2 linked regions of the Aeoliella mucimassa genome follow. The protein of the gene in region 1 binds, or shares a complex with, the protein of each later gene. Links are inferred from orthologs where the notes say so. Each region holds a gene or a part of one and is shown in the gene's direction. Other genes may lie near its edges.

The links.
Region 2: the proteins of Pan181_RS09815 (region 1) and accD are in contact, whole or in part, in a solved structure (PDB 8UXZ), measured with the Escherichia coli proteins. The link is inferred for Aeoliella mucimassa from one-to-one orthologs.

What each region holds. Positions count from the first base shown.
Region 1 is NZ_CP036278.1:2,428,581-2,444,278, forward strand. The notes cover bases 6,335-9,102. They hold Pan181_RS09815 (acetyl-CoA carboxylase carboxyltransferase subunit alpha), read left to right. Parts: upstream 6,335-7,115; coding sequence 7,116-8,090; downstream 8,091-9,102. Other genes in these bases: Pan181_RS09810 (serine/threonine protein kinase), read left to right, coding at 6,335-7,038; Pan181_RS09820 (hypothetical protein), read left to right, coding at 8,168-8,689; Pan181_RS09825 (rolling circle replication-associated protein), read left to right, coding at 8,825-9,102. Also shown: Pan181_RS09775 (redoxin domain-containing protein), read right to left, coding at 61-963; Pan181_RS09780 (Uma2 family endonuclease), read left to right, coding at 1,126-1,788; tRNA pseudouridine(38-40) synthase TruA, read left to right, coding at 1,785-2,558; Pan181_RS09790 (IS5 family transposase), read left to right, coding at 2,967-3,908; Pan181_RS09795 (IS630 family transposase), read right to left, coding at 4,159-5,247; Pan181_RS09800 (hypothetical protein), read left to right, coding at 5,385-5,573; Pan181_RS09805 (hypothetical protein), read right to left, coding at 5,630-6,016; more of Pan181_RS09810, read left to right, coding at 6,193-6,334; more of Pan181_RS09825, read left to right, coding at 9,103-9,907; Pan181_RS09830 (hypothetical protein), read left to right, coding at 9,888-10,532; Pan181_RS09835 (hypothetical protein), read left to right, coding at 10,759-11,028; Pan181_RS26035 (hypothetical protein), read left to right, coding at 11,195-11,557; Pan181_RS26040 (hypothetical protein), read left to right, coding at 11,620-11,787; Pan181_RS09840 (hypothetical protein), read left to right, coding at 11,993-12,301; Pan181_RS09845 (phospholipase D family protein), read left to right, coding at 12,365-13,081; Pan181_RS09850 (CvpA family protein), read right to left, coding at 13,608-14,369; and 2 more genes. UniProt on the Escherichia coli protein: Component of the acetyl coenzyme A carboxylase (ACC) complex. First, biotin carboxylase catalyzes the carboxylation of biotin on its carrier protein (BCCP) and then the CO(2) group is transferred by the carboxyltransferase to acetyl-CoA to form malonyl-CoA.
Region 2 is NZ_CP036278.1:297,093-313,005, forward strand. Bases 4,718-7,700 are described here. They hold accD (acetyl-CoA carboxylase, carboxyltransferase subunit beta), read left to right. Parts: upstream 4,718-5,756; coding sequence 5,757-6,644; downstream 6,645-7,700. Other genes in these bases: rpe (ribulose-phosphate 3-epimerase), read left to right, coding at 4,718-4,934; Pan181_RS01170 (histidine phosphatase family protein), read left to right, coding at 4,998-5,588; Pan181_RS01180 (DUF433 domain-containing protein), read left to right, coding at 6,660-6,932; Pan181_RS01185 (DUF5615 family PIN-like protein), read left to right, coding at 6,935-7,282; Pan181_RS01190 (hypothetical protein), read left to right, coding at 7,526-7,700. Outside these bases: Pan181_RS01135 (type II secretion system F family protein), read left to right, coding at 1-454; Pan181_RS01140 (type II secretion system protein), read left to right, coding at 457-936; Pan181_RS01145 (hypothetical protein), read left to right, coding at 933-1,427; Pan181_RS01150 (type II secretion system protein), read left to right, coding at 1,424-1,843; Pan181_RS01155 (DUF1559 family PulG-like putative transporter), read left to right, coding at 1,907-3,103; SMC-Scp complex subunit ScpB, read left to right, coding at 3,180-3,839; more of rpe, read left to right, coding at 4,110-4,717; more of Pan181_RS01190, read left to right, coding at 7,701-8,290; Pan181_RS01195 (IS5 family transposase), read right to left, coding at 8,342-9,136; Pan181_RS01200 (hypothetical protein), read right to left, coding at 9,193-9,849; Pan181_RS01205 (hypothetical protein), read left to right, coding at 10,345-11,256; Pan181_RS01210 (IS5 family transposase), read left to right, coding at 11,799-12,740; Pan181_RS01215 (hypothetical protein), read left to right, coding at 13,753-14,529; Pan181_RS01220 (outer membrane protein assembly factor BamB family protein), read left to right, coding at 14,723-15,913.

The sequences.
Region 1 (15,698 bases):
CTTAGTATCGCCCGAACCTGGGTGGCTGGCAAGCTTCGTGTCGAACTCCTAACCGTTCGCCTACTTAGCCAACTCCCGATCCAGCAGCTTGCGGAGCTTAGGAATCTCCTCCTCCCAGCCGCCGGTCCATTCGTAGGCGATCACTCCATCTCGCGAGATTAAAAAGGTCCGGGGAATCGCCTGGGTGGCGAACTGGTCGTACACCGCGCGGTCGGGGTCGGGCGCTAGGGGGAAGGTCCATTCGTGCTGCTCTTGGTAGGGCTTGAGGATCTCGGTGGTCTCTTCGCGGCCGACGACGTACAGGCGGAAGTCGGGGTGGTGTTGGTAGTCGTCCCACAGCGTTTGCAAGTGAGGCAATTCCGTCTGGCAGGGGCCGCACCACGTGGCGAAGAAGTTCAGCACGACCACCTTGCCTCGCAGTTCGTCGGAACGAATGGCAACACCGTCGAGGGTGGTGAATGCAAACTCGGGCACCGGGTCGCCAATGGTAACGAGCGTGCCGGGCTGGTTGTCGTGATGGATGACGGTGAGGTAGGGGAGCAGCAGCGTCGTGACGTGCGGGGCGAGGCCAATCGTTAGCAGCACGATGGCCAATAGCGACCGTCCTAAAGTTTGGCGACGCTGGGGACCGCCCGGCGAGAAGACCGACTTCGCCGCGCGGACGAGGGCCACGCTCAACCCCATCGCGAGCAGCAGGGCGGGCACGCCAAACAGCAGGGTGGAGAGTGTGGTCCTCTCGTGACTGTAGAGGCCCACCATGACCGACGCCTGCATGCCGAAGTAGATGGCGAACACCACCAATGAGAACAACGCCCGCCGCCATAACGTGCGACGGCGCGACTTATTCGACGGCAGCAGGGCAAAGATGGCGAGAATCACCGCCAGGCAGAGCGCCACGATGGCAGCGGTGGTCATTACCCAGTCGGCATAGACAAACACGCGAAACGCCTGATGGGGATCCATACTCGCAGCTCCTGAAGGGCAGGGGGGCACCCCCGAAATGATAAGCTCCACGGCCAATGCGGGACACCAGCCACTCTAGCCCTTCGTTGGCGGGTGAGGATTCTTGGGGTAAAATAGAGTGAACGTAAGAAAGGGACCCTGCCGCCCCCCACTGAGTGAACAATGTCAATCGCCCACGAAAACGCTGCCACCAACACATCCGCGATTCCCTCCCTGTGGGAAAACGGCATCACTCTGCAAGGGGTAAGCTGGGAGACTTATGCGAAGTTCGTCGATAGCCTCGGCGACCGACGGGTGTTCGTAAGCTACGATCGTGGTTTGATGGAGATACAAACGGTGAGCCCTTCGTACCCACACGAGTATGGCATTGACCTGCTAGTTTCGCTGATTCACGTGATTCGGTTCCAGCGAGGGACGGCCATTGCGGGTGGAGGTTCGACAACGCATCGCCGCGAGGATCTTGAACGAGGCGTGGAACCTGATGCTTGTTTCTGGATTGAAAATGAGCCCAAGATGCGAGGCGTCAAAGAACTCGACCTCAATGAAGTGCCGCCCCCCGACTTGGTCATCGAAGTCGATATCCACTCCAGCTCCGTCGACCGTATCGAGACCTTCTGCAAACTGGGTGTTCCCGAAATCTGGCTCATTCGTGACGAGCAGCTGTACTTCCTCGTGGTCGATGGCGATCAATACGCCGAAGCGTTGACGAGTCGCAGTTTTCCGTTTGTCGATTGTGCTTCAGTAAACGAAGCCCTCAAGGCAATTGAAACACTTGGCGAGAGCGAAGCCCTAAATCAGCTCCTAACCAAGCTCAAACTGCGGTGAACGAATCTGCTCCCCCTCCGATGCGCTGGCTAAAACTCACCGTAGCCTACGATGGCACCGCGTACGCGGGGTGGCAGTTTCAGCCGAACGAGCCGACCGTGCAGGCGGCGTTGGCCGACGCCTGGCGTGCGATAACTGCCGAGGACGCGACGCTCACCGCCAGCGGGCGGACCGATGCGGGGGTGCACGCCGTGGGGCAGGTGGTCGGCGTATCGACGGCTAGCCAGTTGCCGCACGAGCGACTGCGGCAGGGGCTCAATGCCAAGTTGCCGGACGACATCGTGGTGACCGAGGTGGTCGACGCGCCGGCCGGATTCCATGCAACGCACGACTCGCTGCGCAAACTTTATCGCTACCAGATCCACAACTCGCGGGTGCGGCCGCTGATGGACCGGCGGTATCGCTGGCACTTGCCACAGACCCTCGACGTGGCGGCCATGCAAGCGGCGGCAGCGCACCTGGTGGGCCGGCACGACTTCGCCTCGTTCGAGACCACTGGCTCCGAACGCAGCTCGACGGTGCGCACGATTATTCGGGCCACAGTAGAGCAGGGGGGCAGCGGAGGGGAGCAAGTCGACATCGAAGTGGAAGGGGATGGCTTCCTCTACAACATGGTCCGCGGCATCGCCGGCACGCTGGTCGAGGTCGGCCGCGGCGCCCGCCAGCCCGACTGGATGCTCGAAGTGCTCGCCGCCCGCGACCGCCGCGCGGCAGGCCCAAATGCACCAGCGTTGGGGTTGGTGCTGGTGCAGGTGGTTTACGCGGAGTGAGGAATGGGAGTGGCAGATTTCATTGGAGGCATCGACTGCGATGGGGTGGAAATCCGATTGGCTATACCAACTTGTCTTTTCTGAAATCGAATCCGTTTGGCAGAGGGCGCAACGATACGATGAACAACTTGGGCCCCCGCCGGAAGAAATGAGAGTGCGAGAGTTTCGTGAAGCCGACTGGGATGGACCTCACTGCAAGGGGCAAGTGTCAAATCAGTGGCTTTGCAACCCCAATGGGTGGGAACAAGTTGAGCCATTTGACTACCAGGCGCCAACAACGCGAAAAGCTTACTACAACTTCGGCTCGGCAAACTTCTCTATCGATTGGCCTTGTTGAACAATTAGTCACAAACCTCCGTAAAAACTAACGTGGAATGGAACCACGTACCTTTTTTACGGAGATCGAACATGGCTACGAAAGAAAAACGAACCTACAAAGTCACGAACTGGAAGGAGTATAACAAGTCGCTCATCGAGCGTGGAAACATCACTATTTGGTTTAGCGACGAGGCGTTGGAGAACTGGGAACATCCTAACGACCAGACAAAAGTCGGTCGCCCTTTTGTCTTCAGCGATACGGCGATCGAGTGCTTGCTGACGATTCGCGAACTGCTGAAACTTCCCTATCGGCAGACTGAGGGATTCGGCCGCTCGCTGGTGGCGATGTTGGGCGTCGAGGCAGCGATTCCCAATTATTCTTCGCTCGCCAAGCGAGCCAGCAAGCTGAATGTTTCGCTCGATATCGCTAACAAGAGGGGCGACATCGATATCGTGGTGGATAGCACCGGCATGAAAGTGTTTGGCGAGGGCGAATGGAAGATGCGGACGCATGGCAAGTCGAAGCGGCGGACATGGCGGAAGCTGCATTTGTCGGTGAATCCTGACACCCGCGAGATTGTGGCGGAGATTTTGACCGAGAACAGTTGCCACGATGCCGATGCGGTTCCCGAAATGCTGGAGCAGGTGGAGCAGCCCGTAAAAAAGTTTCACGGCGACGGTAGTTACGACAAGTGGAAGGTTTATGAAGGGCTGGAATCCGAAGGCATTGAGCCGGTGATTCCGCCGCAGCACAACGCCAAGATCAAACAACATGGCAACTCTGCGGAGGAGCCTTTGCCCCGGGACGAGGCAATTCGTCAGATTCGACGCAAGGGGCGTAGGAGTTGGAAAGAGGAAGTGGGCTATCATCGTAGAAGCTTGGCGGAAACGACCATGTACCGAGTGAAACAAAGCTTTGGGAGCCATCTCAAAAACCGAGTATTCGAAAACCAACAAACGGAAGCCCGCTTGCGCTGTAAAATCATCAATCAATTCACCCAACTCGGGCTTCCACAGTTCGAGTGGAGTTAGTCAACAAGGCCCTATCGATTCGTCACGCAAGCACGTACTCATTGAGTACGTGCTCGGTCCGCATGATGGACGCGGTTATGTACTCGAAGTAGTCGGGCAGGGGGAGACCGGAAAGCTGCGTCGTTCGGCGCACAACACATGGATTTCCTAACATTGTTTACTACAGACTTCCCTGATGAAGACAGATTCTCCCTACGAGTCATAGCTCGTCGGCTGGATTGGATGCGATTCATCTAATACGCATTCTAATTTAAACCTGCGCGTTTGAGCCGCCATCAACATACGGGGCGGCACAGACGGTTTTGATGAGTTCTTCGTTGAGCACGGCGGTCCGCCATGCGGTCATGGCCGCTTCTTCCAAGTCATCGTAGTCGTCGTAGGCCCGGTTGCTCCAGAAGTGGCTTTTGAGGTAATGCCAGAGGTTTTCGATTGGGTTAAGTTCAGGGCTGTAGGGCGGCAGTTGCACCAGCGACACGTTTTCTGGGACCTGAATTGCCTTGCTGGTGTGGAAGCCGGCGCCATCCCAGATCATCACGGCGTGCTCGCCCTCGGGGATCGTTTCGGAGAACGATTCCAAGAACGAGTTAATGATCTTCGTGTTCAGTTGCGGGCTCAGCAGGCCCTCGGCGTGTCCGGTTTCCGGGCAGACCGCCCCAATCACCCACAAGTATTCGTATTCGGTTTGACGGACGGCGGTCGGTCGGGAGCCCCGCTCGGCCCACAGGTTGGTGTTGGTCCCCTGCTGTCCGAACCGTGATTCGTCCTGGAAGTAGACCCGCAGCTGTTTATGGGGATGCTCCGCGGCGATCTCCTTGATTCGCTCAGGCCACTCCCGCTTGAACGCCTCGATCTTTTCAGGGTCTGCTTTGCGATGACGCGGCCTGGGACGCAGGTAGCTGTAGCCCAATCGGTGTAGCAGCCAGTACACCGCAGGCAACGACCGCCTCACGCCGAACTCCTCGGCCAAGATGCGTTGGAAGTCCTTGCCCCGCAACGAGCAGACAAGGTCTTCGCTCGTTGGCCCTGCCGCGAGACGCTCACGAAACGTCTGCTCTTGGTCGGCTGTGAGTGGCAGGTTCAACGACCCACCGCGGTGGTCGTCCAGCCCCGCCAGCCCGTGTCGATTGTATCGGGCGACCCACTCCTGGCACGCCCGTCGCGATAGCCCAACAGCGGCTGCCACAGCGGGGGCCGTCCAGCCCTCGTGACCTAAGATCAGAATCCGCAACCGCTTGGAGCGATTGACGTTCTTCTCCACACGCTCCAATCGCTTTAACTCCGCAAGCGGAAGATGCCCCGCCACTTTCATCGCGACCTCCATGTTCTCGGAAAGTCGCATTATGATGGGGGGAATAGGAAAGCGCAATAGAAAGCGCGCAGCTCTTCTTTAGAATGCGTATAAGTCCACCTTGATCCAGCGTCGCGTCACCTACTGTCTTGCGAATTTTCTGAACAACCACTTTACAAGCAAGTTTCATGGACTCTTCCTTCACGGCATCAGAGCAGGGCTTCTTTCTCGGCCTTTATCGCTGCGCGGTACTGGAACAAGAGAAACTACCTGACAGCTTTCGCAAGGCCTTGCAACAAGTCGAGCAACTCATTGCCGAACATGGCGAAGCCATTTTTTATGAACTTCCCAAGCGGTGGAGAGAGTTGGTAACCTAGCGAGAAGACTCGGCAGAAGTTCCTATTTTTGTGCACTCATCGCTTCCCACAGCTAGCTACTCCTCGTCCCCGTACGCCTGGCGCTCGAAATAGTTGTCGCGGTAGGCTCGGCGGCCGGTCCACCAGGCGACGAGCGAGCACCATCCGTAGGCCGGCAAAAACAGGGGGCCCCAGCGTTCGTATTGCCGAACGTGCACGTGCTCGTGGTCGCGGACCAAATCGAGGGCAGTGGGGGTGGTGCCGAGAATCGTGTGCCCGAGGGTCAGGCCAAACACCTGCCAGCGGTCGAGCAGCCACTGCGAGAATCCGCCATGAAACTCCAGAACTCCGCGACGAATCTGCACTCTGCCGCCGGAGATCAGGGTCAACAATCCCGCGACGAGCCCCAGCAGCGAATTGGGCCCGGCCCAGATTAATCGCAGGAAACGCAGTATTTGGTCCATTTCGGCAAGTTCACGCAGCAGGCAAGGGGGGCGAATGTTCTCACTTTATCGGTTTGCAACGACTGGATAAACTATAAGGACGGGCAATTCGCCCGCGCGTGATTCATGGTTTCCCGTATCGCCAACCGAAAGGCAGCCGCGTGGCATCAGGCAACGAGTTCGTCGGAAATTATCGCATGTTCCATCTGATACGCGCAGGCGGTGTCTATCAGATCTGGGCGGTGCGCCCGATGTCCGAGAACAAGCTGTACGCGATGAAGTGGCTACCGCCGGGCGAAAAGTACACCCGCCGGGCGCTCACCGAGCTGCGGCATGAGTTTGCGGTAGGCAAGACCCTCGACCATCCCGAGGTAATCAAGACCTACGACTTCCAAACGACCAACAACGGGGCCTACATGCTGCTGGAGATCTACAAGTCTCCCAATATGAAGCAGCGAATCGTCACCGACCCGTTCGATATCAAGTGTCGCGCGAAGGAGATATTAATTAATTGCGCGTCGGGACTGGCTCACATGCACGAGCGTGGCTGGGTGCATCGCGACGTGAAGCCCGATAATTTCCTGGTGGGCGACGACAGCGAAGTGCGGGTGATCGACTTCAACCTAGCTCGCAAAATCAAAACGGGACTCAGCAAGATCTTCTCGGGCAAGGCTCAGGTGCAAGGCACCCACAGCTACATGGCCCCCGAGCAAATCCGCGGCCAACACGTCGACCCGCGGGCCGATGTTTACAGCCTGGGCTGCGTGGCCTACGAACTGTTCAACGGCAAGCCGCCGTTCACGGCCAACTCGTTCCAGGAACTGCTGACCAAACACCTGAAGAGCAAGCCGCCAGATCTAACCGTGATCGACAAGAACATCACGCCCGAGTTCGCTGCTTTTGTACAGCGGATGATGGCCAAGGATGCGAACGACCGTCCGGCAACGATGAAAGACGCGCAAATGGAACTTCGCTCGCTGCAGTTGTTCTACTCGCCGCCGAAACCACCCAAAACAGCTGAACACCACGAAGAGGAAGCTTAGCGTCTGCCGACCGCTCACCAGCGGCGACTTCGCGAGCACCTCACTTAACGACAAGATAAATCGAGAAGACCAAAACCATGGCTAGCACCTCCTACCAACTTGAGTTCGAAAGTCCACTGCGAGAACTCGAAGACACCATCGCCTCGCTCGAAGCCGACAATCAGGACTCCGGCGAAGTTCGCGACGAACTTCGCGCAGCCCGTAAAGCACTGCTCGACAAGACCCGCGAGATCTACGGTTCGCTCGACGAATGGCAAACGGTGCGCGTGGCTCGTCATCCCGATCGGCCGATGTTCACCGACTACGTCGATTTGATCTGCGATGAGTTCGTCGAACTGCATGGCGACAAGTTCTTTGGCGACGATCGCGCGCTGCGAACCGGCTTCGCCAAGATCGACGAGTTCAAAGTGATGATGGTCGGCCACCACAAAGGCAAGACACTCAAGGAACGCAACGAGTGTTACTTTGGCTGTGCTCATCCCGAAGGCTATCGCAAGGCGATGCTCAAGATGAAGAAAGCCGCCAAGTATGGGCTGCCCATCATTTGCTTGATCGACACGCCGGGCGCGTACCCAGGCATCGGCGCCGAGGAACGCGGTCAGGCTCAAGTGATTGCTGAGAGCATGCTGGAGATGTCGCGGCTTGAGACCCCGATCATCTGCATCGTGATCGGCGAAGGTGGCTCCGGCGGCGCGCTGGGCATCGGCGTTGGCGACCGCGTTGCGGTGCTCGAGTTCTCGTACTACTCGGTGATCAGCCCTGAAGGTTGCGCCGGCATCTTGTGGAAGAGCCACGACTTCGCCGAGAACGCTGCCAAGGCATTAAAACTCACGTCGAAGCATTTGAAGCGATTAGGGGCCGTCGACGACGTCATAGAAGAGCCAACAGGCGGTGCCCATCGCGACCATTATCAAATGGCTGCGCGGATGAAACAGTACCTGGTGAAGACGCTTCGCGAACTCACCGAAAAGCCAACCGACACGCTGCTCGAAGAACGCTACGGCAAGTTCCGCCAGATCGGCATGTTCGTCGAGGAGACGGTCGCCGGCTAAATCTCCTCAACATAAGGAGGCGTGCGATGTGTCGTTATCGTGTGACTCGATGGTTAATGTTGCTACTCCTGTGCGCCATGGCTGGCTGCTCGTCGCTGACGACCACCCAGCCGTTGGGCAAACCAGCTTCCGCTTTGGACACCAGGAAGCTCGCTGGCATCTGGCTCACGCCAGAGAACGAACCGATGTTCGTTCACCATGTTGTGGACAATCGGCTTCGCGTGGCAGGAGTCGATTGGGATGACGACGAACCCCAGCTCCGAAAAATGGAGGTCCTGGTCACCACGGATGACGACCGAATGTACTTCAATGTGTTACCACCGCAGCCCGAGGAAGAATCAGACGCGCCAGACGAGTACACCATTTATCGCGTGACTCCGTCAGAAGGCGACATGCTTGTGCTGAGGATCTTGAATATCGAGACCTTCGCCAAGGCGGTGGAGAATGGCCAGCTCAGCGGCACCGTGGATCGCAATGAGAACAATGTGCACGTCAAACTGACGCCGAAGGAATCCGAGCTGGACGACTTCGTTTCGCCCGACAAAGCGGCCGAGCAATTCATCCTCGATGGTGCCATAGTGCTACGCCGTTTGAAATAGCACAACAGCCAAGCAGAGTGACCCTACAAGCCAGGGCACCCGGTACGCAACGTCCGATAATCGCCGTGAAGAATGTCACCATGCGGCACCGTCAGAGTAGGGCGGTGTGCATGGTGCAGACAAGATGTCTGCATCGTGCTTTTACACGATGTGAAAGACATGATACTTCTCAAGCACAAGCGGTGCGAATCTTGGCTGCATCCTGTTGATTGCCAAGCTGTCGCGGCTCGTTATTTTCATCGACTCTACGAACGTTGCCGAGGTCGTCGGCGGCTGTTCATTACACTCACGTATGATCGGAAGCCCTACAAGTCGGCTGCCGATCTCTATCGTGCCCAGTCCGACGAGAAGCACGTCGCCATGTTCATGCGGCGTCTGTCACGCCATCTCAAGAAGAAGCTCACAGGGAAGTGGGTTTGCAAGATGGAGTTCCAGGAGGGGGGCTGGGTTCATTTTCATCTGCTGTTACTCGATGAGACGTTCATCCCTCACGAGGACTTAATGCGTCTGTGGGGTCACGGCTTCGTCGACGTTCAGAATGGGACGAAGGGCAAGCTCAAGTACTTGTGCAAGTACGTCTTCAAGGATGGGAAGATTCCGGCCTTTCTCCTGTTTGAACGGCCGCGGTCGGTCAAGATCATCCGCACGAGCCCAGGCTTCTGGCCGAAGGAGAACCCCGAGACCGAAGCCGAGCGGGCTGCCCGGCTGGAAGATGAGCGTATCTACCGCGAGTATGGCCCGCCCCCTCCACAGCAAATTCCTGGCTATGAGTGCATCGGTGCCCGCGTGTCGCGGCCACGGGAGACGCTCGCCAAGGTAGGCGACAAGGTCTGCACCCTGAAAGTGGACCTTGGTGCGTTGCTGAATGTCCTGATGAATGCCGGCGTATGCATTCAGGAGGCTCCGGAGGGGGCGGGGTGGCTGGCCGTCGATTGTTCGTTCGATAAAGTGCTGGCGAATCTGCGGACCGCCCAGCGGCTTGGGGAGTGCGGTCCCGAGCAGGGGCCCCGAGCCGCTGGGCGGCCGCGAAGCGGCCGACCATTTCACTTGATAGAAACCGGAAATCGTGACACAGGACCACGCACCGTGCGGGAGTTCCTGCAAGCGGTCTTCCGGCTTCCTTGGGTCGATCAGTGGTTCCGCGAGGATGCGGAATCGTCCATTAGGCAACCGGGGGGCAATTGGAAGGAGTCGAACTGTGCAACTGCGGCTGTCTGAGGAGCAAAAGGACTACGTTGCCTCGTTGTATCGGTGGTCCACTGGAGTGAAAGCACGATTACGGTATTGGCTTCCAGACGCAGCAGATCAAGAGGATGCGTTTTCGGGAGCGTTATTGGCGGTTGTGCATGGCATTCTTGCCGGTACGTGGACGAAGCCAAAGCCGGAGGAGGAGTTCGGTCGACTCATGTACTTAGCAAAGCAGTGGCGATGCGAGCAGTTGCGTAAGCGGCATTGGGTCGACTGCGAACTTCTCGACGAGTTTGATTATCTCGATCCGGAAATGTGGAGAGACGAACCACTTGAACATCGGGAACCTTGTAAGTCGTATCGGGTGTTCTTGGAGGAGGTCGAGAACCTTCCAGGATCGAAGCGGTTGTTAATGCAAGTCGTGCTTGAACTGTGGAAAAACAACGCAGTACCGGTGCGTGAATTGTTTAGTAGCAAGTGTGAGGAACTGCGAACGGCGTTTAGCCTGGCTCTCGGTCGTGAAGTGAAAGAGAAGACCTTGCAAGAGGCAATCAGAATCAGCCGCCGGCGGCTGTACTCGGCATTACTTCGCCGAGGAGTCATGTCGGGCGATCTGGTTGACATGCGGGTCAGGAATGGCAAGCAGTTCATTTAATCGTTTAGGTAGTGCCAGGAGGTGTAAGCAGTTGGGGGTTGCCTCAACTGAGTTAGCGAGTGGTGCCAAAGGGTCCGGGGAGGTCGCTTCCCATGTCTTTCCCGACCAATTCCCGGCCCTTTGGTTCCACGTAGCGGCCTTGGCTGCCCGAAGGTGAGGCAACAGGGTCCCGAACTGCTTGCACCTCCTGGTGCTACCGACTGTTACCCTTTAAGGAGTGTTGAAAATGGGATTTATCTCGATCTGGCAGATCAAAGGCGTGGTCTCAGAGGTTCGCGAACTGACGAGCCAAAAGAATCCGAATTGGCGTGGTTACGTCGCCAAGATTCAGACGCTTGGTTCGACGTTCGAAGTCAACGTCGAAGACGAAACAACCTGGAAATCACTGGAGACCGGAGCCGGGTACGACTTCTCGGGCAATCTCACGAATAACAATGGTCGCATTCGCCTGGAGCTTGTTCACGCGAAGGCACTACGGGAACCAGCAGCGGCGTAAACCGAGGTATAGCGTCGGCTCTCGACCTGGGGAACCGATCACAAGGGGAACCAGGTTCGGGAGTGATTATCATGGATGATGACGTAGTGGTGCTTGTGGCTACTGTGTTTCTATTAGGCGTGGCCCTCGGGTTCTTACTGGCGGTCCAATACGTAGGGTTCTGAAAATGGATTATCAACAGATACTGACGGATGTACTTGGTTACTCGTTAAGTAGTTTTGAAATCTTTCTGCTCGTGATTATCACTGGTCTGTGGACTGCTCTTTATGTGGGTACGATTCGTCTTAAGTTGGCTGGGTGTCGAACCTCTGAAGAAGAGCAGGAACATTTCGCGGGTTGGCCTCCTCAAAGTCCTGGGTGCGTAGCGGTTGGAACCGCCTGTGGGTTGTTTGTTGGGTGCGTACTCGGTTCGACATTGGTGGCAATTGAGGCCATCATGGAGCGTTTTGGATGTGGCCAGTGGGAAGCCTTCCGACGACTCTTCTCGGCTATGATCGAATCTTTCGGGAGCGTGATTCAACTGTGGTAAGACCGTATCGCAAAGATGGGTATCAGCACCGTGTACCGGTTAAGGTTCGCCTTACGCCGGAGGTGATTGAAAAGCTCGACGAGTTCGCGGAGCAACTCCAGGCGAGCCGAGCCCATGTTTGCGATTTGGTTTTGTCCGTGGCAATGAATGAAGAAGCAGAACGGTTCTGCGATGCTGTTGCCGAGCGGCTCAATGATGCTCGGGAGAAACTGCGGGAGAGGTGGCAGTAATGGATGAGCCGATAGTCTCGATTCCTGTGTTTGGCGATTGGTCTGTCGCGAACGTGATCACCAGAGCCATCATTGTGGTGGGTGCCAACATTGCCGTGGGTTCAGCAGCACTGATTGCGTTCCTCATCATTCGGTACGGCCTCCGCTGGGTCCGTATCGCGTTGTGGGCGAGACGCATTACTAATGCATTGAGGGAGGATGATTGATGACAACACGCGAGGTCCTGGAAGACTACGGAGTGAATTACCTCCTTCACGAGGTCGACCGCCTCACGGATCAGATGGCAGAGAAGCTGCAACAACGGGAGGAGTACCGCGAACTGAAACGGATTGCGGAGACTCAACCAGGGTTAGTGAAGGAAGCCTTGTACATGCTGTTGGCAGATCGCATGTCGGGGATTGCTGTCGATCGACTGGAGAAGCGATTGACGATCGCGGCCAAGGTCGAGGAGATGCACGACAAGCAGATCGCGGAGCAACAGAAGAAGCTCAAAAGTGAGGAGGACGCGTGGTAGCGTGTGTATCGGATGCTAATTAGAATAGGGTTGTCCTATTCCTGTTGTCTTCCGAGATCGATAATGGCTAAGTTTTTGAATACGTCGGCGATAACCTATTACGTTGAGGAGCTGATAAAGGGCGCTCGAGAGCGATTGATCATCATAAGCCCGTATCTCAAGTTCAATGATCGTGTGCGTGAGCTGTTAGAGGACAAGGATCGGCTGAAGATCGATGTACGGATCGTTTACGGCAAAAACGAGTTGCACCCTGATGAAACCAATTGGCTTAAGTCGCTGGGATTTGTGCGATGTAGCTTTTGTAAGAACCTTCATGCGAAGTGTTACCTAAGCGAGACGGGAGCGATTGTTACCTCAATGAACATGTATGAGTTCTCGCAGGTGAATAACAACGAAATGGGCGTTCTGATTACGCGTAAGAACGACCCGGAGTTGTATTCCGATGCGTACAAGGAGGCGCAACGTCTAATCCGGATCAGTGATGAGGTAAAGCTGTCAGTGGAGAAGGTGACAACGGGTAGCGAGGAGCCCTGCTCTGATGAGCCTGAGAGGGAGAGTGCCCCTGGGGTGGCGAGGCTATCGACCACGAAGCTGTCCAAACACGTGGGCATGAAGACGAAGGATCTGTTTACTAAGCTGCTCCGCTTGGGATGGATTGAGAAGGCGGACTCGGGCTGGGCGTTGACGGCAGCAGGAGAAGAGAAGGGCGGTGTAGTGAAGAATAGCAAACGATATGGAGAGTACATTACGTGGCCTAGTGATCTCAATCTTGGAGAGTAGCTTGCGTGACTGATGTTATTGATAGTTTTCGACCGGAATCGTTCGAAACGGACTTGACGGAGAATTCGCTAGCGGCTTAGTATTTGATGAGAGGTTGTTGGAGCAACTTCTAACTCTGATCCGGCCAGAGAGGTAGACCGGAAAGCGGCAGTTCAGTAACGCCCTCGATGCAGGGAAGCACTGGCGGAATAAAGAAGCCCCCGCGGGTGTTGGAGCACCCCGGAGGCATGGCCCATTGGTGATTTGAGGTAGAAACAAATGGACGTGTCCATTCTACCCGCGAAACACTTCGCAGCAAGGTCCTTTTGTTCGCCCGGACCTTTTTCGGCGTACCCCCAACGTCCGATAATCGCTGTTATGTTCGTTTTAGGCCGTTTTTCCCCGGGAAATACGGCCATCCCCGTGATAGCGACGTTCGCGTTATCGGCAGGCTTCTTCAACGATGCAGTTGCCTACCCTGCGTTGATTCGTTGCTTCATCGCAATCAACCAAGCGAGTTGTACGTCAGGCTTGTTGAGCGTCAGCGTTAGTTGCCTGGCCATGTGTTGGAGCTCGACGAGCCCCACGTGTTGCCACCGTTCTGGGTGCCGCCTTGGGGCCAAGTACCACCACCCTGCGGCCAGGTCGAACCACCGTTATTGCCAGGGGGGTTCGACTGGGGTGCAGGCTGTTGCGTGCTGGTGGTGTTGCCGCCAGTTGGCCAACCACCCCCCTGCCCGCTTTGGTCGCTCCCCGGCCAGCCGCCAAGATCGTTCAAACCGCTACCAGCCGGTTGATTGGGATCGAGCCCTTGCTCAATGCGGTCGACGTACGGACCGATGACTTTCTGCACCTCGGGCGGGACCACCGCGTCGCTCTTGGCCAGGATCACTCCGATGTAGTGCCCTGCTCTCGAGTTGAGAATCGCTGGGCGGTACGACTCGAGCAACGTGGCCGCAAAGAACGTGATGGCGATGCACCAAAGCACGCCGCGGGCGAAGCCGATGAGTGCGCCCATCTGCCGATCGAACTCATTGAGTTTCACTCGATCAATCGCGCCGGCCACGCCACGGAACATCACCCACACGCCGAGCGAGCTGGCGACGTACAATGCCAGCATGGCGGCGAAGCGATTAAATGGTTCGGTGTCGCCAAACATCGGCGCAATCGCGGGGCTGAAGTTCACGGCCACAAAATAGCTGACGATCAGCGAGGCCAAGTAAGCCACTTGCCAGGCCATGCCTTTCACAAATCCAAACAGTGTGGTGCCCACTAGTACGATCAACATGATCAAGTCGTAGGTCTGCATCGTGTAACTCGTCGGTGGAAGGGTCTCTATCTACGTAGACTGGTCGGGGAGTATAGCGAACCACCCTAAGCAAGCGAATAGCAATGATAGCGAGGAAACTCAGGTTACCGATGCAAGCACTCATTTTTACCGATCGCAAAGCAGGGGGCTGACAGCGGAATTTTCCCAGCGACGAAATCTTCGCTAGCAGTGCTTGGGGTTGTGCGAGTCGGCAGCAACGCCTACTCTTCCCACGCGTCTCTCTGTAGCTCCCCGTCTGCTTACAACTTTTGCCATGGCCGATTTTCGTACCCACGTCACGACCAGCTCGGTGCTCGGCATCGGCTACGCCGGCATGGGTATCGTCTCGGGCATGGAGATCGAGTCGGCCATCGTCGGCGGGGGGCTCTGTGGCGTGTCTGGCATGCTGCCCGATCTCGACAGCAACTCTGGCATTCCGATACGCGAAGCCACCGGCTTTGCCGCAGGCATCGTGCCGATGCTGTTGGTCGATCGCTTTCGTTCGATCGGTATGCCTTACGATCGCATGGTGCTGATCACAGCGATCCTGTATTTCGTCATCCGCTTCGCGGGTGCTCAACTGCTAGGGCGGTTCACGGTCCATCGCGGCATGTTCCACAGCATCCCGGCAGGGCTCATCTTTGCCGGCTTGGCGTTCTTGATCTGCGGACCAGCTGACGAATACCAGGTGCGCTACTTCAAAGCAGGGGCCGTGTTCTTCGGTTTCATGTCGCACTTGTTCCTCGACGAACTCTACAGCATCCAATGGCAGGGTGGCACCTGGCGACTCAAGCGTTCGTTCGGAACCGCCATCAAGCTGTGGGGCAAAAACGGGTGGGCCAACTTCAGCACCTACACCAAACTAACTATCGTTGCGGTGATGGTAGCTAGCGAGCCGAGTGTGATGAGCTACCTTGAAGAGAGATATCCTGAGCTGGCCGACCGAGTACAGCGAATCAACGAGGCACAAGACGAGCTGGTGACCAACGTCCGCGACCGCGTCCACGCAGGAAGCGAAACTCCCAACGAAACCACCGCAGCGAATCATTCCACCACGCCTGACTCCAGCTCGGCGACTGCGAACTGGTTACAGCCGGGCAGGACGCAAAGTTCGCAGCCAACAAGCTATCCCACCCCCAACAGCAATCCACCAAGCAACTTCAGACCTTCATCGGTGGAAGAAGACTTTAAACCTAACGCAGGCCAGCCGGACTACGGTACCGCGCGTCCGTTCTACCGGGCGAGCACCACTTTGCCACAGCAGTAACCAATCGCGTAATCTCCAACTGCTCGCGAGTGGACTTAAGGAGTCTCGAGCCACAAGGTCAC
Region 2 (15,913 bases), 2.1 Mb from region 1 along the record:
CGACGGATTTAATCGCATCCTCGATCGCTTTCGCGGGCCGACTCGGATGGCTAGCGCGTTGCGACTGCTCGCCTTCGCTATCGAACGTAAGGTCGAACTGCGAAGCGCGGTGTACGCGTTGGTGCAAACTTATCCTTCCTCCAAAGCACGGCAGCAACTCCATGATTGCTACCTGGCGATCGAAGCGGGCAGGCCTTGGCTGTCCGCGCTGGCCCAGAGCCGGGTGCTGCGTCGCGACGAAGCTGCCCTGGTCGATTCCGCCCAGGCGGTGGGTAACGTTCCCTGGGCGCTACGGCAAATTGCCGATCGCCGGGAGCGGACTGCTGCGAATCGGTTGAATCTGTTTGGCAAGTTCTTTGGGCCGCTCATCGTCATTAGCCTATCGATGGTGGTCGGCTACATCGTGATCTCGCTGTTTATCCCACTTATAAAACTCATCCAAGGACTTACCTGAGCATGAAGCCCTGGCGAACAAAACGCAGTCGCGATCGTCGCGGCATGCTGCTGGTCGAAACCGTGCTAAGCCTGCTAGCGCTGGCCGTGGTGGTGCTCTCCATCACGCAGGCCATGGTGATGCTCGACCGCGCTCGGAAGGCCACGGCTCGGTTCGACCTGGTGAGTCGCGAGCTGGAGAACGTGCTCACCGAGTTCACCAGCCAGCGGTACGACGAAATCACCGCCGACTCGGCTGCCGGGCTGGCGGTGCCGACCGCGGTCGCCGAAGTGTTTCCTCGTGCAACGCTAGAGACCATGGTGGTCGACGAATCGAACCCCGCGGCCAAGCGCGTCACGGCCAAGCTTACGCCTGGTAGCGACGATCGCGTGCAACCCATCTGCTTGACCACTTGGGTGTACGACGCCACAGAGGCCCCCATCGCTAATGACAACGAAGCCTCGTCCGCTCCGCCGGCAGGGGAGGGGGAGGACTCGCCATGAGACGAACCTCGCGATCCCACCGCCGCGGATACACCATGGTGGAATGCCTGGCGGTGGTCACCCTCACGACCATCGTGCTGCATGGTTCGATCATGTTCCTCATGTCGCTCTCGCGATGGGGCGAGCAGGCGAGCACTGGGCCGCTGCGTGCGGATGCTTGCGATCGATTGGAGCAATCGCTTCGCGTGGAACTGCAGCAGTCGACCAAAGTATCGGTGGATGGCAGTTTGCTGACGATTGCGACCCCAGCTGGCACGAGCAACTGGCAACTCGTGGGCGACGCCTGCCAGTTGAAGGCCACGCGCGACACGCAGAACCAGTTCGATCGGTTTGCAATCGGACCGTACACCACCTGGCAATGGAGCGAGTCGCCGACCACCCGCGAGCTGACGATCGCCGACTCCGCAGAACCATCGCTCCCGGTGGTACGGATCGTCGTGCCGGCCGTATCGGACGAAGCCACCGCAGCAGCCGAGGAGGCCCAGCCATGATTTTCTCGCAGCAGCAACCTGCAACCAGGCGGCGACCCACTGCAGCTCGGCGGGGGGTGACGTTGTTGGTGGTCATCGTGATCATTTCGGTGAGCATGTTGATTCTCGCCGGCGCGGTCCGGTCGCTCGTCGACGAGCATCGCCAAACGCGGTTGCGACATACCCATCGACAATGCCGAATAATCGCCCACGCAGCACTCGAGCGGGCGCGGGCAAAGCACCTGGCAAACAACAGCTACACCGGCGAAACCTGGACCATCGATGCCGACGAGGTGGAGTTCGCCAAGCCGTTTCAGGTGACGATTGAAGTCGAACCCTCCGATGGCGAAATCCAATGGAAAGCAACCGCCCGCTACCCGGCCGAGGGAACTCCCGAAGCGTCGGAGTCGGCTGCGGCAGCGTTGAATCGCGAATAGTTTCGCCAAACCACTAAAGCCAACACTTACCAAAACCGTTTGAACGATTGAGGATATCCAACCATGTACGCGAAACGTCGCTCCGCTTTTACGTTGGTCGAACTGCTGGTGGTAATCGCCATCATCGGCATTCTGGTCGCGCTGTTGTTGCCAGCCATTCAAGCGGCCCGCGAAGCCGCGCGGCGTACCAGTTGCATTAACAACGTGCGGCAGATCGTGCTCGGCATCCACAACTACGAGTTGGCGTACGATCACTTGCCGGTTGGCACTACCAACAAGACCGGCCCCATCAACAACCTGCCCGACGGCCATCACATCAGCTGGCTCGCCCGCACGCTGCCGTACATCGGCGAGCAAAACCGCGCGGCGCACCTCGATCCGCAGTTGAGTGCTTACCACCAGGCCAACGACACGGTTCGGCAAACAACGATCGAGCTGCTGATCTGTCCTAGCTACGGCGGCATGGATTCGGCGGCTTCCAACTACGCGGGTTGCCATCACGATCGTGAAGCACCGATTGACGAAGACAACAACGGCGCCTTCGTCTTGAATCGGCGGATTCATCTCGAAGACCTCAAAGACGGCGCCAGCTACACGTTCTTGATCGGCGAAAAGCTGCCGGACGATTACGACCTTGGCTGGTTGAGTGGTACCTCGGCAACGCTTCGCAACACCGGTTTTGCTCCCAACACCACCATCAACGGTGGTTCCAATAGTTGGAGCGAGTACTCGACACCCGACGAATTGCCCTGGGCTACTTCGGGTGGGTACGGCATGGACTACTGGGGCGAGTCCGACCTGGATGAAACCGATGAAGAGTGGGATGCCGACACCTTTGTCGAAGGGGAGATCGTGTTCGACGAAGATTTCGACGGCGACGAGTCGGCCGAGGATGGGAATAGGACCGAAGGGGATGCGGGCGAAGCAGCTGACGACGAGACTAAACCCAACAAAGAACTCTCGGAAGAGGAGAAGGACGCAGGGGCGATGCCTCCGGAGGTCGATCAGGAGCAGCTGCAAGAGGATAGTGACGACATGGAACGCGAAGTCGCGCCCGGCTTCCTGGCCCGAAGCTTGCTCGGCGGCAACCCTCAGGCACCGAAGCGAGTCGGAGGATTCGCGGGGCAGCACTCGGGAGTCGTGGTGTTCGGCCTGGCCGACGGAGCCGTCGATACCATTGGAGAAGACATCGACGTGCGGGCGTATCGCCAGATGGCCAACCGCCATGATGGCGAGATTCCTGAGGGCGATCGCTGGTAACCGTACTCGATCGCCTGGTGCTAGCACCGGTGTTTGGCCTTGCCCAGGCAACTCGGCCCCGACTACTATTCCCGGCATGTCGGACCGTGAAACTACTAAATCCGAGGACTCGCCGCTGTCGATCAGGCGGCTCACCAATGCGTTTGCAGCCATGCTTGGCCGCAAGCCATCGGCGAGCGGTGCTAAGAGTGACGCCGCGCCGCGCGAGACCCCAACCAACACCCGCACCATTACCGAGGCCTTGCTGTTCGTCGGCCGGCCCGACAACCAGCCGATGTCGGCCGCTGCGCTAGCCGCCACGATGCGCGACATCACGCCCGAGGAAGTTGCCACAGCGGTCGACGAGTTGAATGCCGAGTACCTGGCCGACTCGAGCGCGATGACCATCGAGCAGTCGGCCGGCGGATACAAAATGGTGCTCCGCGAGGAGTACTCGCGGGTGCGGGATAAGTTCCATGGCAAGCTCAAGCAAACCACGCTCACGCCGACAGCGATGGAAGTGTTGAGCGTCGTGGCGTATCGCCAGCCGATCGAGCTAGCAGCCATCAACGAACTTCGCGGGCAGAACAGCCAATCGCTTGCCAACAGCCTGGTCCGCCGGGGCCTGCTGCGTTTGGAACGCCCGGCCGACAACCCCAAACGCCCGCTGTATCGCACGACCGAGCAGTTTCTCAAGGTGTTTGGGCTGACCCATATCAACCAGTTACCGCAGGCGGCCGAGTTCGAAGTGGCCTGAGCCGCGAGATTCCCCCAGTTTGATAGCTCGTCCCCTGGTTGGGGGTATTCGTCGCAAGTTATTGTCGTGTTTGAGTTTGCGGCCATTTGTGCGGGTTTTCTGCGAGATTTTGAACCATCTAAAACCGCCCAATTAGCGGTAGCGTGCCCCCGGGGGTGGCGAGTAAAATCCGTGTTTTGCATGTCGGCGCGTGGCCGACGCAGCAAACATGGAAGCGTTGCTCCTTTTTGCACCATCCTTACTGAACGGACTTTGCTCGGACCCCACGGTGTGGGTCGCGACAAAACAAGCCTGACCTTCGCGAACCAGCATTTGGTTTGCTTGTGGGCCGACGATCGACGTTTCGCAGCCCTGGCTTGTTCCTTCCTCCTACCTGAGATCCTGTTGTTGGTGACTGCGCTCAACCATCGCGAACAGATCAAATCGCAGCTACGGTCGGCGGCACCCGCGATTGCCCCCTCCATATTGCTCTGCGATTACGCCAAATTGGGGCAAGAGATTGCCGACCTCCAGGCGGCCGGTGCGCAGCTGATGCACCTGGATGTGATGGATGGCCACTTCGTGCCGAACTTCACGTTTGGCATGACCATCGTCGAAGCCGCGCGGCGATCGACCGATTTGCCGCTCGACGTGCATCTGATGATGGAGAACCCAGGGCGGTACCTCAAGCAGTTTCGCGAAGCGGGAGCCGACGTACTGACCGTGCACGAGGAAGTGTGCCGCGACCAACAGGAGCTGGCCGACCTGGTTGCCGAAATCCGAGAACTCGGCGCCCTGGCAGGCATCGCGATTAATCCACCGACACCGCTCGAGAAGATCGATCAGGTTGCTGCGGATTGCGATTTGATTTTGTGTATGAGCGTCATGCCTGGATTTGGCGGGCAGAAGTTCGATCGCACCGCGCTCGACAAATTGCGGACGTTGCACGAACGTGAGGATGTGGATGCATTGTTGGAAGTCGACGGCGGAGTAAACCTCGAGACCATTGCCGACTGCGCCCAGGCGGGAGCGAATTTGCTGGTTGTCGGTTCGGCGATCTCCAGCGGCGAGAACTACGAGAAACGGTTTAGGCAATTGGAACAACTCATTCGATAAACGCTTAGCAACCGCGTGCCGCTCGCTAGCTTGGGCGAACCACGCGAATGGAAAGCGCTCCCTATGAAACAACTTGTACTCGTTCACACCGGCATTACCGAATACGACAAGCAAGGTCGTATCCAGGGAACACTTGATGTTCCTCTGAGCAAGGTAGGCCGCGACCAGATTGAAGCGATTACGCAGGAACTGGCCCCGCTCGGTGCGACCAACCTGTTTACGTCGCCCGGCCAGGCATCGGTGCAAACCAGCGAAATCCTGTCGGCCGCGCTGTCGCTCAAGGTGCGCCCGCTCGATAAGCTCACCAACATCAACTACGGCCTCTGGCAAGGGATGCTGGTGGAAGACGTCAAGCTCAAGCAGCCGAAGGTGTTCCGCAAATGGCAGGAGCAACCCGCGACGGTCTGCCCCCCCGAAGGGGAGACGATTCCCAAGATCACCGATCGCGTCGCCGAGGTGATGACCAAAATCACGAAGAAGGTAAAACCCGACTCCACCACGTTGCTGGTGGCCCCCGCTCCGCTTGCTAGCATCGTGCGCCATGTGGTGACTGGGGCCGACCTGGGCAACCTTTGGCAATCGTTCGAAGCGGCCGGCAGCTGGGAGATTTTCCCGCTGGATAAGCCGGTCAAAGTAGAAATCGGGGGTCCGTAGAAAGCGCAGGTTTTCACGGCAACCGGCCGATTTCCCCTGGAAACCACTGCTTGCCCCTTCCCGCTTTCGTCGCCTACCCGGCCGAATCCGCCTCCCGCTTGCGGGCCGGAGTTGGTAGGATGGCAGCAGCGAACGTAGATTTTTTCCGCAACTTTCCGACTGTTTCGTATGGCAACCGGCGAATTGAAAACCAACCACGATCAGCCTGACAATCCTCAAGACACTGGGGAGCAAGGCGGACCCAAGAAACCTCGTCCCAAGCGTGGGGTGCCGAGCGGATTGTGGCTGCGGTGCCGCGACTGTGGCGAGACCGTATTCCGCAAGACTGTCGCGGAGAACATGAATGTCTGCCCGGTCTGCGGGTACCACATGTATCTCAGCGCGACCGATCGCATTCGCACCTTGCTCGACGAAGGAACCTTCGAAGAGTGGGACGGCGACCTCTTGGCGGCCGACCCGTTGGAGTTCTTCGATAAGAAGGCCTACGTCGAACGCCTGGTCGACGAGCGCAAGCGGACCGGACTCCGCGATGCCGCCCTCACCGGCACCGGCATGATTCGCGCCCGTCGCGTCGCAGTTGGCGTTACCGACTCGGCGTTCATCATGGGTAGCATGGGTTCGGTAGTCGGCGAGCGCCTCACCCGCCTTGTGGAACGTGCAACCGAGCAAAACTTGCCGCTCGTGATCGTTAGCGGTTCCGGCGGCGGTGCCCGCATGCACGAAGGCATCATCTCGCTCATGCAGATGGCCAAGGTCTCGGCCGCCCTCGCGCGGTACGACGAAGCCGGCGGTCTGTTCATCAGCGTGCTGACCGACCCCACCATGGGTGGCGTCGCAGCCAGTTTTGCCTCGCTGGGCGACCTGGTATTCGCCGAGCCCAAAGCGCTGATCGGCTTCGCCGGTCCGCGAACCATCAAAGCCACGATTCGCCTGGAGCTGCCTGAAGGGTTCCAGCGGAGCGAGTTCCTGCTCGAGCATGGCTACATCGACCGCATCGTAAAGCGATCGGACATGAAGAGCGAAATCGCCCGCTCGATCGACTACTGCGGCAAGTAAGGGAAGCAGACGACCATGTCGACCCGTACCGGCCATCGCTATGTGACAACCGATCCGGCGATTCTGAATGGCGAACCAATTATCGAGGGCACCAGAACCTCGGTTCGCGCAATCGTCGAAATCTGGCGCATGGGCGCCGCACCGGAAGAAATTCCGACTAAGCTGCCTCATCTTACCTTGTCCCAGGTGTTTGATGCATTGAGTTATTTCAGTGATCATCAGGATGAAATCCAGCGGTATATCGAGCAAAACGAAATCCCGCCAGAAAAACTCCACCGCTCTCAATAGCTATGAGCCAGTTGTTTGCGAAACTATATCTCGACGAAGATGTGGATGTGACAATTGGCACACTGATCCGTGCAAGGGCGTTCCACGTAACGACCACCACGGAGGCCTCACTGGTTGGTTCCAGTGACCAACAGCAGCTCGAATACGCAGCGAACAATCGCGCGGTCCTGGTTACCCACAATCGAGTCGACTTCGAAAAACTAGTCGATACCTGGTACCGAACCGGAAAGCAGCACGCAGGAGTTGTGATAGCCATTCGGCGAAGTCCGTATGCGATAGCGGAGAGTTTATTGAAGATGGTGAATTCCATGACGGCGGATGAGTTGGTAAATCAGCTGATCTATATTTGAACGAGTCGGAGTTCATTTTTGGTTGGGTTTGAAGGAAACGGTATTGCCCCCATCGATCCCCGAAATGTTAAAGTTTGCGAACGGGGGATGCGTCGTAGGCCGATTGCCTGAGTTCTCATTTTGTTGCCTTGGGGTAGTGCGCATGCAATAATCAACGCTCCTCTTTTCGAACCAGTAGCGACGGGGCAATGGTCGATGTTGCAGGGGCCTGCAACTCGGCTCTATTCGGATGGCAATCATGGCATGAATCGTTCTCTCTTGCTCCTATTCGCTGAGTTGTTGGTCGCGCTGACCATCTGTGGTAATCCCTGCGTTGCTGGGCTCTCCTGGTCGCAAGAGTGGTCTTGGTCTACGGTTTCGGAAAACGACCAGTACATCCTCGTCTCGCTATTGCCGAGTTCTGTGGAAGAGCAGATCGAATTCATAAACAACAGTTCTTGGGAAGATGAAGCCGAACGGATGGCCACCGTTGCCGAGATGCGGCGACTCGAAGCGACCTATTCTGTGAGCGGTGTCTATCGCAACGATGGGTCGACCACTCCCCTCTGGACGCTCAGCCAATTCGTCTCTCTGGCGAAAGTCAGTCCTGATGGTAATCGCGTGATTCAAGTGAGTGCCTACTCGGATATTGGTTGTCCTACGATTTATATTCATGATGCTACGGGGTGTGTGGGATCGATAAGCGATTTCTCAGTTGCAGCTTTGCCAGCACTTGCTTGCGATCGAATCCTTGGAAATCAAGGTCTCTATATTGATGACTGGGCGATAGATCCCAACGATCCTTCTTGGACCTACATGACGATCTCTTGGGCCGACGGGGCCGAGTCGACGGTTCGCCTCGACGACCTCTCGGTGGTTCGATCGAATACTACTCGCTACGCCATGCTGTCGGTGCTCTCGAACCCGAAAGGCATCGCAGCGCTGATCGTGTTTCTGGCGATGGTTTGTTTTCTGGTTTGGGGCTGCTTGCATCTGGTGATGCGGAGCAAACATCGGCGCGACGCTTAACGCACCGCGTACAACGCCTGGTCGTCCATCTCTAAGAACGTGTTTTAAAATTCACTTTTCCGCGCTGGCCAGTCTTTTCGACATGAGGCTGATCATGGCGACGTAGGTGATGGCTTCGCTGGAGGCGGTTGTTTTTTCGTAGTCCTTGCTGTTCCGTCGATGTCGGGCCAGCCAGGCGAAAGTTCGTTCCACGATCCATCGCTTCGGCAATACCACAAACCCTTTTAGGCCGACTGGCCTGAGCACCGTTTGTAGAATCCAACCAAACGTTTCCCAGGTCCAATCGGGCAACCCTGATCGACCGTACGCGAAGTCGCCAAACACAATCTTGATTCGCTTGAATTGCTCGCCCAGCTTGTCCATTACCCATTCGGCTCCGTCCTGGTCCTGCCAATCCGCGCTATGAACGACTATCGCGAGCAACAATCCGAGCGTATCGACCGCCACATGACGCTTGCGGCCCGTGATTTTCTTGGCCGAATCGTAGCCCCTTTCTTCACCTCCTTCGGCCGTGCGAACCGATTGGCTGTCGATGATCGCTACCGTGGGTGTCGACTTCTTGCCTGCCGCTTTGCGTGTTTTGGCTCGCAACGCATCATGAATCTTCTGCCACGTGCCATCATTTCTCCAACGCCAGAAGATGCCGTAAACCGTACTCCAATTCGGAAAGTCCTTAGGCAGCATCCGCCACTGGCAGCCCGTGCGGACGACGTACAAGATCGCGTTGATGATCCGCCGGCGGTCAATCGGACGACGTCCGAACTGCGAACGTGCTGGCAACAACTGACGAAGCAATTGCCATTGTCGATCGGTGACATCACTGCCATACTTCCTTTCCGTTTTCATGCTACGGCTCCTTCCTCAGGCTGCTAACCAAAAGAGGGAGCCGTAGCTGTTTTTCTTTAATCAGGCAATTTCAAAACACGTTCTAAGATGCGTTCGAGCCGGGCGAGGGTCTTGAGGGCGTCGGTCCGTTCGTCGCGAACTTCGGTCAGCTGCTGCGTGCGAATCGCCTGGCGTAGTTCGTCGAAGGCGATCTCGACCGTGCCGCTGTTGGTTGAGTAGCTGTCGCGACTCTTCGCCGCGTCGACAATTACGTGGAGCCGCTCCATCGCCCACGGGGTGGCGAACGCTACTGGCCAACTCGGGGAGCTCGATCGGATCTGCTGCCAGAGTTCCCGGGCTTCGTGGTCGATGCGCTGCTGACGATTGAGTCGCCGGGTGAGCAACTGCTCGGCATGGTGCGCGACCACGCTCTCCTGCAGTGTGTTGCGCTGCACCTGAAGCTGGGCGATCTCCAACTCACGGCGTTTGACTTCCGCACGATTCTGAGCCGCTATCGCTTCGTGGTATTCGCGAATCGACTGCTGGAACCGCCAGCGATCGGTCTGCGACACCGGACCTGGATAGACCGGACCTTGGTTCACAATGATCACCCCATGGTGACCATGATGGCGATACTCCGCCGGGTAGTACGACTTGTTGACATACAGCTGGGCCATCGCGGGGCTGGCGAACAACATCGAGACAATCGCGAATTGCAGAGTCGACTTGAACATGACGATTCCTTTGTAGTCGTAGGGCTTGGTCTAACACGTTGCGAGGCACCCCCACATACGACCCTCGCTCCAAGCTGTAACACGACAAGCCGCAAAAAAGGCAAAATCGTCCGCCGGGCGAGGCGAGCACTTCCGCGCCATAGAATAGGTATGGCTGCTAGGGGAGCGCGGGCCTCGCTCGACCAATCCATATTTCCAGGTCTGGCACGCAGAGCCGATCAGCCCCGTTTTCGGCCCTCGCCGGCGGTCGGCCGCCTGCCTTCCACGAATCTTTTCGCTAGGTGCGGTGTCGCGCATCGAGAAAGACCCCTTTGTTTTTAGGGTGTTTTTGCTGTTCCAAAAGTTTCTTCAGAAATATCCCCCTGGTTCGTAACAACAGCCCAGGGGCCCGTATGAGAGGGTGTAGTTCAAACCACAACAGGCAACGCCAAGCCGACCTGGCTGGCTCGCCTCCCCACTCGAAACCGGAACTTCCGGCCCTGAAAGGAAAAACCCATGACTCGCTCGACCATCGCTACCCTCGCTCTTGTTGCTGTTGTCGCCTCCGCTAGTGCTAGCTCGGCTTTCGCCGGTTGCGGCGGTGGAAAGAAGTACTACGGAGGAGCCTCGAACCTGCACCATCGTTACATCTCCTCTCACAACCACGGCGTTTACAAGCAACCAGTCGTCGTCCACCAGCCAGTCGTTATCGAAAAGAAGGTGATCGTCGAAAAGCCGGCTCATCCTTGCTGCCACCCGAACTACTGCATGACTTACGTGCACCCCGGCGACACCTGGGCCACCTTGTGCGAACGTGCTTACGGCCGCACCGATGTCTGGAACCAAGTGGTCACCTACAACAACATGCAACCTTCGGCTCCTTTGACCGTTGGTCAGCCGATCCAGCTTCCAACGTTCTCGGCCAACGGCCAAGTGGTCGCTTCGTCGGCTCCGATGCCACCGATGCCGGCCTTCATGGCACAACCTGGTCAGCCCCAATTCCAAGGTCAACCGTTTGCTGGTCAGCCACAAGCTCCTGCACCTCAGTTCAACGGCCAGCCTCAAGCCCCTCAGTTCAACGGTCAACCTCAAGGTCCTATCGCTCCCCAAGCTGGTCCTGCTCCTTCGATGAACATTCGCCCCGCCCAGCCTAAGCTGCCGACCTTCAACGCTGGTAGCAGCCTGGTACTCGACGGAAGCAGCTTCGGCAGCACCCCTGGTCAGGTTCAACTGATGGTTGGCCCGATGGCTCTGCCAGTGGCGATCGCCGAGTGGAATGCCAACGAAGTTGCGATCCAACTCCCTGAGCTGCCGCTGACGACTGCTGCCGACGCTCGCTTGATCGTGCTCGACGCTTCCGGCAAAGTGGTCAACGAGTCCGGCATCCGCCTGGCTCCCAAAACCAATCGCCTGGCCATGGGCAACTAAGCTCGCCGCACCGTGCGACGCTCACCGCGAGCAACCACCTGCAACACTTCGCCAACCCCGTCCACACTCTCATGGTGTGGGCGGGGTTTTTTCCGTTGGGGGAGTCGCTACCGAATAGATTCCCACCGCTGTGCAAATAGATTCCCACGACACAGCAATAGATTCCCAATTTACCCACCGATGGGAAAATTGAATCTCCGCCCACGCTGCAAAACCAGTGGTTTTCGGCTGCGAATAGATTCCCATTTCCCAAAACGCATCGAGTGGGAATCTATTTTTGCAGTGGGAACTTATCGCAAGTTCTTTAACTGTATGTGTTTACATCAATGCCTCTCAGGAAAGTGCCCAAAATAGATTCCCATGGGTGGGAAACTATTTTGGGGAGGATTCAGGATACAGGATTCGGGGGTCAGGGCTCAGGGAAGTTCGGATTCCGGATTGCGGAATGGGGATTGGGGAAGGCCTTGTTGAACAATTAGTCACAAACCTCCGTAAAAACTAACGTGGAATGGAACCACGTACCTTTTTTACGGAGATCGAACATGGCTACGAAAGAAAAACGAACCTACAAAGTCACGAACTGGAAGGAGTATAACAAGTCGCTCATCGAGCGTGGAAACATCACTATTTGGTTTAGCGACGAGGCGTTGGAGAACTGGGAACATCCTAACGACCAGACAAAAGTCGGTCGCCCTTTTGTCTTCAGCGATACGGCGATCGAGTGCTTGCTGACGATTCGCGAACTGCTGAAACTTCCCTATCGGCAGACTGAGGGATTCGGCCGCTCGCTGGTGGCGATGTTGGGCGTCGAGGCAGCGATTCCCAATTATTCTTCGCTCGCCAAGCGAGCCAGCAAGCTGAATGTTTCGCTCGATATCGCTAACAAGAGGGGCGACATCGATATCGTGGTGGATAGCACCGGCATGAAAGTGTTTGGCGAGGGCGAATGGAAGATGCGGACGCATGGCAAGTCGAAGCGGCGGACATGGCGGAAGCTGCATTTGTCGGTGAATCCTGACACCCGCGAGATTGTGGCGGAGATTTTGACCGAGAACAGTTGCCACGATGCCGATGCGGTTCCCGAAATGCTGGAGCAGGTGGAGCAGCCCGTAAAAAAGTTTCACGGCGACGGTAGTTACGACAAGTGGAAGGTTTATGAAGGGCTGGAATCCGAAGGCATTGAGCCGGTGATTCCGCCGCAGCACAACGCCAAGATCAAACAACATGGCAACTCTGCGGAGGAGCCTTTGCCCCGGGACGAGGCAATTCGTCAGATTCGACGCAAGGGGCGTAGGAGTTGGAAAGAGGAAGTGGGCTATCATCGTAGAAGCTTGGCGGAAACGACCATGTACCGAGTGAAACAAAGCTTTGGGAGCCATCTCAAAAACCGAGTATTCGAAAACCAACAAACGGAAGCCCGCTTGCGCTGTAAAATCATCAATCAATTCACCCAACTCGGGCTTCCACAGTTCGAGTGGAGTTAGTCAACAAGGCCATTGGGGAATGTCATCTTGAGGGAGCTTCCGGCGACCGAAAGAACTAGCCTGCCAATTCAAACGTGTTCCCAACAATCGCCGCGTAGGATGGGTCCAGGAGCTTCCAGCGACGCAGCCCCATCACCCGCTTTACCACCCGCGCAGCAGCGAACACCCACGCCGGCAGCCATTCGCCTGCGTGCCGCTAGAAGTTCGAGTTCACAGCTAGCATCACATTTCCATCACCTCCAATCACTAAAAAGCCAACAGCCGAAAGCTGATAGCCGACAGCCTTCACTACCTATCCATTAGAACACCACTGGTGGCCAATTCCCAGCATAAACTGGTGAGATCAGAAAAATCGTTTAGCCCGCCGCCGAAGGCGTCGGGGAAAGTAGCACCAATCTCCGAGTGGTTCGTGGGACGCAGCGGCCTGGCAATTCGTATGGCCTACCAGGCGATGTCTCGCTCCACTTTCAACGATTCGGAGAATCGTGCAACGATGGCTCGCGCCAGCCTCGGATCTGGCCCCGATCATGGAAAAGACGATAAGGAAGTCCGGCTACCCTCGTCTATCAGGTGGAGCCAAAGAGGTTATCCGGCAAACGCCCCGAAGGGGCAGCTGCATGCCAAGTGGATATGAGGAAACAAACCACCTGCAAACCGTCCGACCCTCCCCGGACCTGATAGTCCGACCCTCCCGCAAGCGAGAGGGTGAAGACATGAGTGTGGCGAAAACGCTCACAAATAGGCTTGCCCCACTCAGCCCTCATACCCTGAAACGGAATTGTCCCGCAGCGAAGGGTTGCGCTCCGGCGAGTTTCGCGATCCGAATCGCTACCCTGGAAAGAGTTTTGCAATATACCCAGCCCAGCGATCGATTCAGTGCCGTCTTTCTCCTGCCACATCGCAAAAGGCTACGACGTACCTTAAACTGTTAGATTCTTCCACCGACATGTCCATCACTGATGATTGCCGGTGTCGAAACTAGGTGCCTTATTTCTCACAAGCGTAAGTAGTCATGAACACCGCCGACGATGTTTTCCTTTTTGAGCTCGATAAACGAGGGTTGAAGTATACCAAGACTCAAGATGACCTCTATGAGGTGCTGGTGTCGGGGGAGAAACTCACCATCTGCCTTGATAACATACGACGAAACTACTTGCGAGATGGAGATGAAGAAGCTGTCAGCTGTTTCTTAGATAACTGTTTAAGGGGCCATGAGTTGAGAAGTGGTGCCTGGGAAGAAATAAGCGCTTGCGTGAGATACTCACTTGAACCATCCGACTATGAATTGGGATTCGATGGTCACGTGACTGAATCGATTAATGAGAAGCTGACCCAGGTCTATGTCACCGTCTCGCCTGATGAAGGGGTAGTGGTTTGGGTGAATGATTCCGATCTTGAATCGTGGGGAGTTACACGCGAACAAGTGATCGAGCAAGCGGAAGAGAACATGGCAGCAATAGTAGCAGACACGGTGGTCGAGGTTCGAGAAGCAAATGGGTTTCGAATTGGAATGCTCTCTACAAAAGAGTCCACATTCAAGGCGTCGCTAGTGTTGTCTCAGAAGTTTCGCGATCTTGTTGCTCCATCGCTAGGATGGCCAGTGTATGTGGTTGTTCCTTGCCGAGACTTTGTTTATGTCGTCCCCAATGACTGTAAGGGACTTCTTGGTTCTTTAGGTGCAACAGTTCTCCGAGAGTTCAATGAGTCTGGATATCCAATAACCACCGACATCTTGCAAATTTCCGATCAGGGAATAACAGCGATCGGTACCTACGCAGTGCGCGAGTAATTCTAGTTTGCTCTGAGATGCGCTTAAGAGCCATCCCCCATCCCCCACCATATTTCATTGCGACCCTCCCACCGCCGGGGTACAATCGGGCCAGGGCATCGGGAGGGGAGGGCTGTCGCTCGCGCTGGTTCTTCTCTGCTGTGCTTCTCGACTCTTCACACGACTTTTCTCTTCCTACAACGTGAGTAGCTCCATGCTTGGCGTCTATCGTTGGTTGCGGCTGTTCGTGATTGGTTCGCTCGTCGGCGGTGCGGCGGGGCTGCAGGCTTCGCCGGTCGGGCCGGTCGAGTGGGTGCATCAGCTCGGCACTCCTGGCAACGATCAGGGGTGGGGCCTGGCGGTCGACGACCTGGGCAACTGCGTGATGGTTAGCACGCGGGCGCAGCCCCCCACGTACGGCAATGCCAGTCGCCAGTCGTATGTCACGATGTACGACGCCGCTGGCGAGCAGCAGTGGGACGTGCTGCACTCGCCCGACCGTTCGACGTTGTCGTTTGCCACCGACTTCGATGCCGAAGGCAACGTGTATATCGCGGGGCATGTGAAACGGCGGTTCGACGATCCCGCGCCGAACTTGCAGGATGTGTTTCTCGCCAAGTACACCGCAACCGGCGAGCATCTGTGGACTTCGATCGAGCCACTCGGGGGCGATACCTTCATCAGCAGTGCCGAGGACCTGGTGGTCGCGCCCGATGGCAGCGTGTACCTGTCGGGCTACCAAGGGGGCGAGGCGTTTCTGTCGCGATGGTCGTCGACTGGCAATCTCGCTTGGTCGCAAACGGTGCCTCGGCAAGGCTTCGGGGTGTTGCGAACTTCGGCCGTGGAGTACGTGAGCGACGAGCTGATTTACATCACCGGGTACACCGAAGCGGCGCTCACGCAGCCAATCGCCGGCGAGCGCGACTCGTTTGTCGCCCGCTTCAACGCTCAGGGCGATATTGCCTGGGTGATGCAGCGCGACGATCCCCGTACCGACGAACCTACCCAGGCGGCCGTGGATGAAGCGGGCAACCTGTACGTGGTGGGGGCGACTGGCGACGGCACCTTCTCGTCGAACGACGATAGCCTGATCTTCAAGGTCAACGCCAGCGGAGAGGAGTTGTGGTCGCAACGCATCGAACAACCAGGGCCCGACTTCGCCAACGTGATCGACGACCTGGGCGACGGTCGGCTGCTGTTCGGCGGACGGATGACCCACACTCTGCCCGATGGGTACCAGACCTTGCCGTACTTGGGGGTGATCGACGACCAAGGCACCTTGGGACCGATCGGAACGTTGGGCGCGGCTCTCGGAACCATTCCCTTTTCGCTGGCGGTGAATCAAGAGCTGAAATCGGCCTGGATTACCGGGTCGACCTTCGAAGGGCTGACCGACCAGAGTTTT